DNA from 2 places in the Streptomyces sp. NPDC059247 genome. Region 2 is predicted to be linked to the other one. Evidence: predicted binding sites of a transcription regulator. Region 2 holds the regulator's gene; the other holds the start of a gene.
The links. The regulator HrcA, encoded in region 2, represses chaperone genes, less so after heat shock. The targets are predictions, from matches to a motif close to TTNGCACTCNGNNNNNCNGAGTGCNAA.
Positions count from the first base shown of each region.

Region 1: groES (co-chaperone GroES) is a predicted target of HrcA. The motif match lies at 2,658-2,684, and genes of this name have one in related genera.

Region 1 covers NZ_JBHYZW010000011.1:57,937-62,350, reverse strand. The annotation lists gene ACFXGN_RS20695 (ester cyclase) at 1-375, shown strand, start outside; gene groL (chaperonin GroEL) at 480-2,105, opposite strand; gene groES (co-chaperone GroES) at 2,205-2,513, opposite strand; gene ACFXGN_RS20680 (hypothetical protein) at 2,717-2,923, opposite strand; gene ACFXGN_RS20675 (polysaccharide deacetylase family protein) at 3,694-4,414, opposite strand, start outside.
Region 2 covers NZ_JBHYZW010000009.1:153,292-157,705, reverse strand. The annotation lists gene ACFXGN_RS18675 (DUF3097 domain-containing protein) at 1-639, opposite strand, end outside; gene ACFXGN_RS18670 (MBL fold metallo-hydrolase) at 650-1,378, opposite strand; gene hrcA (heat-inducible transcriptional repressor HrcA) at 1,526-2,545, shown strand; gene dnaJ (molecular chaperone DnaJ) at 2,545-3,681, shown strand; gene ACFXGN_RS18655 (nitronate monooxygenase) at 3,920-4,414, shown strand, end outside.

The DNA of each region.
Region 1 (4,414 bases), on a different contig from region 2:
ATGGCGGCGGAGGAGCCGGAGCCGGCACGGCTCGACGAGGTGCTGGCCGAGGGCTACCACGGCCACGATCCGGCGAACGGGCAGGACGTCATCGGCATGGACGCCGTCCGGCGCGAGATCGGGCGGTGGCGGGACGGCTTCGACTTCGCGTTCACCGTCGAGGACCAGATCGCGGAGGGCGACCGGGTCTGCACCCGCTGGACCTGGCGGGGCTCGCACGTCGGGGACTTCCTGGGACTCCAGCCCACCGGCATGGACGTGTCGACGACCGGGACGCTCGTCCACCGCTTCCGGGAGGACGGGAAGATCGTGGAGGGCTGGTGGCAGTACGACGCGCTGGGTCTGATGGCACAGCTCGGCGCGGTCGAGGGCTGATCCCCCGGCCGTGATCCGGGGAAGGCCCCCAGGTTCCCGAAACGCCGAGGCCCGGTACTCCCGCGACGGGAGTACCGGGCCTCAGTGGTCAGTCAGGAAGGGCCTCAGTGCGAGTGGCCGTGCCCGCCGTGACCGTGGTCCGCGGGCTCCTCTTCCTTCTTCTCCACCACGAGGGTCTCGGTGGTGAGGAGGAGGGAGGCGATCGAGGCGGCGTTCTCCAGGGCGGAGCGCGTCACCTTCACCGGGTCGATGACACCGGCCTTGACCAGGTCGCCGTACTCGCCGGTGGCGGCGTTGAAGCCCTGGCCCTTGTCGAGCTCGGCGACCTTCGAGGTGATGACGTAACCCTCGAGACCGGCGTTCTCGGCGATCCAGCGCAGCGGCTCGACGGCGGCGCGGCGGACGACCGCGACACCCGTGGCCTCGTCGCCGGTCTTGTCGAGGTTGCCCTCCAGGACCTTCACGGCGTGGACGAGCGCGGAGCCACCACCGGAGACGATGCCCTCCTCGACCGCGGCGCGGGTCGCGGAGATGGCGTCCTCCAGACGGTGCTTCTTCTCCTTCAGCTCCACCTCGGTGGCGGCGCCGACCTTGATCACGCACACGCCGCCGGCCAGCTTCGCGAGGCGCTCCTGGAGCTTCTCGCGGTCCCAGTCGGAGTCCGTGGACTCGATCTCGGCCTTGATCTGGTTGACCCGGCCGCGCACGTCCTCGGAGTTGCCGCCACCCTCGACGATGGTGGTGTCGTCCTTGGTGATGGTGACGCGGCGGGCGGTGCCGAGCACGTCCAGACCGGCCTGGTCGAGCTTGAGGCCGACCTCCTCGGCGATGACGGTGGCACCGGTGAGGGTGGCCATGTCGCCGAGCATCGCCTTGCGGCGGTCGCCGAAGCCGGGGGCCTTGACGGCCACGGCGTTGAAGGTGCCACGGATCTTGTTCACGACCAGGGTCGACAGGGCCTCGCCCTCGACGTCCTCGGCGATGATCAGGAGCGGCTTGCTGGCGCCGGCCTGGATGACCTTCTCCAGGATGGGCAGCAGGTCCTGGATCGAGGAGATCTTGCCCTGGTTGATCAGGATGTACGGGTCGTCGAGGACGGCCTCCATACGCTCCTGGTCGGTCACCATGTACGGGGAGAGGTAGCCCTTGTCGAAGGCCATGCCCTCGGTGAACTCCAGCTCCAGGCCGAAGGTGTTGGACTCCTCGACGGTGATGACACCGTCCTTGCCGACCTTGTCCATGGCCTCGGCGATGAGCTCGCCGACCTGCTGGTCCTGCGCGGAGAGCGCGGCGACGGCGGCGATGTCGGACTTGTCCTCGATCGGGCGCGCGGTCGCGAGCAGCTCGTCGGAGACGGCCTTGACGGCGGCGTCGATGCCCTTCTTCAGGGCGGCCGGGGAGGCACCGGCGGCGACGTTGCGCAGACCCTCGCGGACCAGGGCCTGGGCGAGCACGGTGGCGGTGGTGGTGCCGTCACCCGCGATGTCGTTGGTCTTGGTCGCCACCTCCTTCACCAGCTGGGCGCCGAGGTTCTCGAACGGGTCCTCGATCTCGACCTCACGGGCGATCGTGACACCGTCGTTGGTGATGGTGGGAGCGCCGAACTTCTTGTCGATGACGACGTTGCGGCCACGGGGGCCGATCGTCACCTTCACCGTGTCGGCAAGCTTGTTGACGCCGCGCTCAAGGGCGCGACGGGCGTCCTCGTCGAACTTCAGGATCTTCGCCATGGAGCGGTTCAGCCCTCTCGAAAACTGGTGTGGAACGAACAGCGCCCCGGTGCCCGGTGAGGGCCCGGGGCGCAGCTCAAAGCATCTGCTTCGGGTGAATTACTTCTCGATGATCGCGAGCACGTCGCGAGCCGAGAGGACGAGGTACTCCTCGCCGTTGTACTTCACCTCGGTGCCGCCGTACTTGCTGTACAGCACGATGTCGCCGGTCTTGACGTCGAGCGGCAGGCGCTCGCCGTTCTCGAAACGGCCCGGGCCCACGGCGAGGACGACGCCCTCCTGGGGCTTCTCCTTCGCGGTGTCCGGAATGACCAGGCCAGAGGCGGTGGTCTGTTCGGCGTCGAGCGGCTGGACCACAATGCGGTCCTCGAGCGGCTTGATGGCAACCTTGGAGCTGGTGGTCGTCACGATCCGACCTCCCCCTTCGGAGATCTCGGGGTTAACTGTCTGAGGTGGCGACCAGGTGGATCCGTCGTCGCGGGTGCCGGACCTGCCCGTCGCTGTGTTGGCACTCTCCGGTGGGGAGTGCCAGAGCCGAGACTATGACCGCGATTAGCACTCGGTCAAGCGGAGTGCCAATTACTCACCCCGTGGCGGGTCCGGTCCGGGCTTCAGCGGACCTCGGCGACCCCCGTGGACCGGACGGCTCCGGCGGACGGGACGGCGGGGGAGACCGGTGTAGGGACGGCCGATACGGGGGCGGCGGGGGCGGGAACGGTTGGTGCGGGGGCCTTGGACGGGCGGGCCCCGGCGGCGGGCGCGTGCCGGGGGCCCATGCGTTCGGCGGCCTTGCGGCCGAGGCGTTCGATCGAGTCCACGGTGGAGGCGCAGCCGGTCAGCGCGAGGAGCGCGGCGGCGAGCAGCAGCCCGGCGAGCGGCCGTGCGGCCCCGCCCCGGCCCGACGGGCGACCGGGGCCGGTTTCCCGGACGGGGCCGGTTCCCCGAGCCGCGACGGTTCCCCGGGCGGCGACGGCGGTCCCGGGCGAAGGCGTACGGGAACGGCGTCCGGGGAGGGTCCCGAGAAGGGACCTTGGCGCGGAACCGGGGGCGGGCCCCGGTGTGGTGCCGGGGAGAGCCCCGGGGGCGGACCCCGACCCGGTCCCAGGGAGAGCCCCGAGCACGGACTCCGGCCCGGTCTCGGGGAGGGACCCGGGTGCGGACTCCGACCCGGCCCCGGAGACGGACCCCAGCCTGGACCCCGACCCGACCCCGGAGAAAGCCCTGAGGACGGACCCCGACCCGGTCCCGGAGACGGACCCCGGCGTGGCCCCGGGGGCGGGCTCCGACCCGACCCCGGAGAAAGCCCCGGGGGCAGACCCCGGCCCGGCCCCGGGGACGGACCCGTAGGGGAACCCCGGCCCGGTCCGGGGGACGGACCGCCCGGTCCGGGGGACGGACCCGGAGACGGGCCCCGGTGCGGACGCACGGGCAGATCCCGGCGCGGACCCCAGCGCGGACGCACGGGCAGACCCCGCCTCGGACCCCGGCTCGGACCCCGATACGGACCCCGAGACGGACCCCGGTGCGAGCCCGGAGGGCGTCCCGTTCCCGCGTTCGGGGTCGCGCGCGGAAGGGCGGCGGCGGTGCGTCACACGTAGTCCTCGAGCTTGGCGACGGCGAAGCCCTTCGCCGTGATCACGTTCATCACCTGGCGGATCATGTCCGGCATGGTGCCCTTCCAGTCCTCCTTGCCCCGGAAGTGGGTGAGCACGATGTCGCCGGAGTGCAGGTCCCGGTCCCACTCGCGCCACTCCATGTGGTCGGGGAACGCCTCGGCGGCCCAGAGCGGCACCGCCTTGACGCCGCAGGTGGCGGCCGCGCGCAGGGTGTCCTCGTTGTAGTTGCCGTACGGCGGGCGGAAGAGCGGCGGGCGCTTGCCGAAGCGCTTCTCGATGACGTCCTGCATCCCGCAGATCTCGCGCTTCTGCTCGCTGTACGAGAGTCCGGGCAGATAGCGGTGGTTGAGGGTGTGGTTGTGCAGGGAGACCCCGCCCTCCTGCGACTTCTGCATCCGGCTGAAGTAGCCGTAGTCCTCGCTGACGACGTAGTCGCTGAGGAAGGCGCTGTAGGGGATGCGCAGCTCGCTCATCATCCGCAGCAGCTCGGGGTCCTTCTCCGAGCCGTCGTCGATCGTCAGGAAGACGACCTTCTGTTTGGTGGGCACGGTGGTGAAGACCGGGGGAAGGCCCTCGCCGTCGGTCTCGAAGCCCTTGCGGGTGGTGATCCTCGGCTTGACGGCGGGCGGGGCGGGCGCGTCCAGCGGGGTACGGGCGAGGCCCCATTTCCTGGCGGCGGCGACCCGGGCCGCC
Region 2 (4,414 bases):
CGGGACCGTCGGCCAGGCCGGGATGCCGAGGGAGGACGGCTTCACCGCCTCCCAGACGTCGACGTACGGATGGCCCACGACCAGGACGTCCGGAGAGGTCACCCGGGCCGCGATCCTCGACTCCTTCGAGCCCGGGACCAGGTGGTCCACCAGGACGCCCAGCCGGGCGTCCGGGGCCGGGCCGAACTCCGCCACGATCGCCGGCAGGTCGTCGACACCCTCCAGGTACTCCACGACCACGCCCTCGATCCGCAGGTCGTCGCCCCAGACCCGCTCCACCAGCTCGGCGTCGTGACGGCCCTCCACATAGATCCGGCCCGCCCGCGCCACCCGGGCCCGCGCCCCCGGCACGGCGACCGAGCCGGAGGCCGTCCGCGCGGGGCGCGCCGGGGCCGCGGAGACCGGGCGGACCAGGGTCACCACCCGGCCCTCCAGCAGGAAGCCGCGCGGGTCGAGCGGGAACACCCGGTGCTTGCCGAAGCGGTCCTCCAGGGTCACCGTGCCCGCCTCGCAGCGGATCACCGCCCCGCAGAAGCCGGTGGTGACCTCCTCGACGACCAGGTCCGGGTCGGCCGGGACCTCGGGGACGGGGGCCGACCTCTTCCAAGGGGGCGTCAGATCCGGGTTGTAGCTGCGCATTCGGGCGACGTTAGGCCACGGAGAACCGCCGTGCCAGTTCTTCGCGCTGGCGTCGCACGAACGGGGCGTCCACCACCGCCCCGTGCCCCGGCACGTACACCGCGTCCTCGCCGCCGAGGGCGAGCAGCCGGTCCAGCGCGTCCGGCCAGCGCGCCGGGACCGCGTCCGGGCCCGCCTGCGGCTCGCCCGACTCCTCGACCAGGTCGCCGCAGAACACCACCTCCCGCTCGCCGGGCACCAGGAGCGCCAGATCGTGGCCGGTGTGCCCGGGGCCCACGTTCGCCAGGAGGACCTGGCGACCGCCCAGGTCGAGCGTCCACTCGCCGCAGACCACGTGCCGGGGGGCCACCAGGACGTCCGCCGCCTCCGCCGCCTCCGCCGGGTCGAGCCCGTGCCGCACGGCGTCCGCGAGCAGGGCCTCCCGTTCCCGGGGGTGGCGGAGCAGTTCGTCCGTGCCGACCGCGCCGAACACCTCGGCGCCCGCGAACACCGCCGTGCCGAGCACATGGTCGAAATGGGGGTGGCCCAGTGCGATGTGCGTCACTCCCCGGCCGCCGGTGAGGCCCGCGACCTGCGCCCGCAGCCCGGCCCCCTCGGCGAGCGAGGACCCCGTGTCGTACAGGAGCACCGCCCGTTCTCCCAGTACGAGACCGACCGTGGCGTCCCAGCGGGGGAGCCGTCTGCGGCCCACCCCGTCCGCGAGACGCTCCCATCCGTACGCTTCCCATTCGACGTCCATGCGGCGACGCTAACCGGTGGGGGCGCCGCCTCCTTGCCAGGAGCGACGCCCGCCGCCGTACACTGGCCGGGGATCTCTGGCACTCGGACCGGTCGAGTGCCAAAAGCGGAGCAACCGGAACGACGACGGCAGCTGGAGGTGTGCACGATGCTCAGCGAACGCAGGCTCGAGGTGCTGCGGGCCATCGTCCAGGACTACGTCGGGACGGAGGAGCCCGTCGGGTCCAAGGCGCTCACGGAGCGCCACAGGCTGGGCGTCTCGCCCGCCACCGTCCGCAACGACATGGCCGTCCTGGAGGACGAGGGCTACATCGCGCAGCCCCACACCAGCGCGGGCCGCATCCCCACGGACAAGGGCTACCGGCTCTTCGTCGACCGGCTGGCCGGGGTGAAGCCGCTGTCGACGCCCGAGCGCCGGGCCATCCACAACTTCCTCGACGGCGCGGTCGACCTGGACGACGTCGTCGGCCGCACGGTCCGGCTGCTCGCCCAGCTGACCCGTCAGGTCGCCGTCGTCCAGTACCCCTCGCTGACCCGTTCGACCGTGCGGCACGTGGAGCTGCTCTCGCTGGCCGCCGCCCGTCTGATGCTGGTGCTCATCACCGACACCGGCAGGGTCGAGCAGCGGGTCGTCGACTGCCCCGCGCCCTTCGGGGAGACCGCGCTCGCCGATCTGCGGTCCCGGCTCAACGGCCGGGTCGTCGGCCGCCGGTTCGCCGACGTGCCGCAGCTGGTGCAGGACCTCCCCGAGTCGTTCGAGGAGGCGGAGGACCGGGCGACGGTCTCGACCGTGCTCGCGACCCTCCTCGAAACCCTGGTCGAGGAGCACGAGGAGCGGCTGATGATCGGCGGCACCGCCAATCTCACCCGCTTCGGACACGATTTTCCTGTGATGATCAGGCCGGTGCTCGAAGCCCTTGAGGAGCAGGTCGTGCTCCTCAAGCTGCTCGGCGAGGCCAAGGAATCGGGCATGACCGTACGTATCGGGCATGAGAACGCCCACGAGGGACTGAGTTCCACGTCCGTCGTCTCGGTCGGCTACGGTTCGGGCGGCGAGGCAGTCGCCAAACTCGGCGTGGTCGGACCGACCCGCATGGACTACCCCGGAACGATGGGAGCGGTACGCGCAGTGGCACGTTACGTCGGACAGATCCTGGCGGAGTCGTAGTGGCCACGGACTACTACGCCGTGCTCGGCGTGCGCCGCGACGCGTCCCAGGACGAGATCAAGAAGGCTTTCCGGAGGCTCGCCCGCGAGCTGCACCCGGACGTCAATCCCGATCCGAAGACGCAGGAACGATTCAAGGAGATCAACGCCGCCTACGAGGTCCTCTCGGACCCGCAGAAGAAGCAGGTCTACGACCTGGGCGGCGACCCGCTGTCGGCTTCCGGCGGAGGGGGCGCGGGCGGCTTCGGAGCCGGTGGCTTCGGCAACTTCTCCGACATCATGGACGCCTTCTTCGGCACGGCCTCGCAGCGCGGGCCGCGTTCGCGGACCCGGCGCGGCCAGGACGCCATGATCCGTCTGGAGATCGACCTCAACGAGGCGGCCTTCGGCACCACCAAGGACCTCCAGGTCGACACGGCGGTGGTCTGCACGACCTGCTCCGGCGAGGGCGCCGCACCGGGCACCTCCGCGCAGACCTGCGACATGTGCCGCGGCCGTGGCGAGGTCTCCCAGGTCACCCGGTCCTTCCTGGGCCAGGTCATGACCTCCCGCCCCTGCCCGCAGTGCCAGGGCTTCGGCACCGTCGTCCCGACCCCGTGCCCCGAGTGCGCGGGCGACGGCCGGGTCCGTTCCCGGCGCACCCTCACCGTGAAGATCCCGGCCGGTGTCGACAACGGCACCCGGATCCAGCTCGCGGGCGAGGGCGAGGTCGGCCCCGGCGGCGGCCCCGCCGGAGACCTGTACGTCGAGATCCACGAGACCCCGCACGAGACCTTCCAGCGGCGCGGCGACGACCTGCACTGCACGGTCACCATCCCGATGACGGCGGGCGCGCTGGGCACGAAGGTGCCGCTGCAGACCCTCGACGGCATCGAGGAGATCGACATCCGGCCCGGTACGCAGTCCGGCCAGTCGGTCCCGCTGCACGGGCGCGGCATCACCCATCTGCGCGGCAACGGACGCGGTGACCTCATCGTGCACGTCGAGGTGCAGACCCCCGGCAAGCTGGACGCCGAGCAGGAGCGGCTGCTGCGCGAGCTGGCCAAGCTGCGCGGCGAGGAGCGGCCGACCGGCCAGTTCCAGCCGGGGCAGCAGGGGCTGTTCTCCCGCCTGAAGGACGCGTTCAACGGCCGGTAGGAACATCCGGCCGGTACGGGCGAGGGGCGGCATCCGGGGGACCGGAAGCCGCCCTCGGCCGTATCCGGAGCGGTGTCCGAAACCGTGTCAGGAGCCGTATCCGAAATCGTGCCCGAAATCGTGCCCGTAGCCGTGCCTGTAGCCGTGTCCGGAGCCGTGTCCGGTGGAGGTGCCGCTCACGGATCGAGGTGCCGCTCATGGATTCGGCGCCGGAGCAGGGGCATGACACGATGCCCATATGTCCACCACCGCACTGAACGATCTCTCTCGGTACCCGATCGTGCAGGCCCCCATGGCGGGTGGCGCCTCCTGTCCGGAGCTGGTAGGGGCCGTCTGCGAGGCCGGGGCCCTCGGCTTCCTGGCCGGCGGCTACAAGACGGCCGGCGGCCTCTACCAGGAGATCAAGCAGGTCCGCGGGCTCACCGCCCGCCCCTTCGGCGTCAACCTCTTCCTGCCGGGGACCGGCAGGCCCGCCGATCCCGCCGCCGTCGAGGTCTACCGTCACCAACTGGCGGGCGAGACCACCTGGTACGACACCCCGCTCGGCGAGACCGACGACAGCCGCGACGACGCCTACGACGCCAAGCTGGCCATCCTCCTGGAGGACCCGGTCTCCGTCGTCTCCTTCACCTTCGGCTGCCCCGCGCCCGAGGTCCTGGCCTCCTTCGCCCGTGCCGGTACCTACACGATCGTCACCGCCACCTCCGTCGAGGAGGCCCTCGTCGCGCAGCAC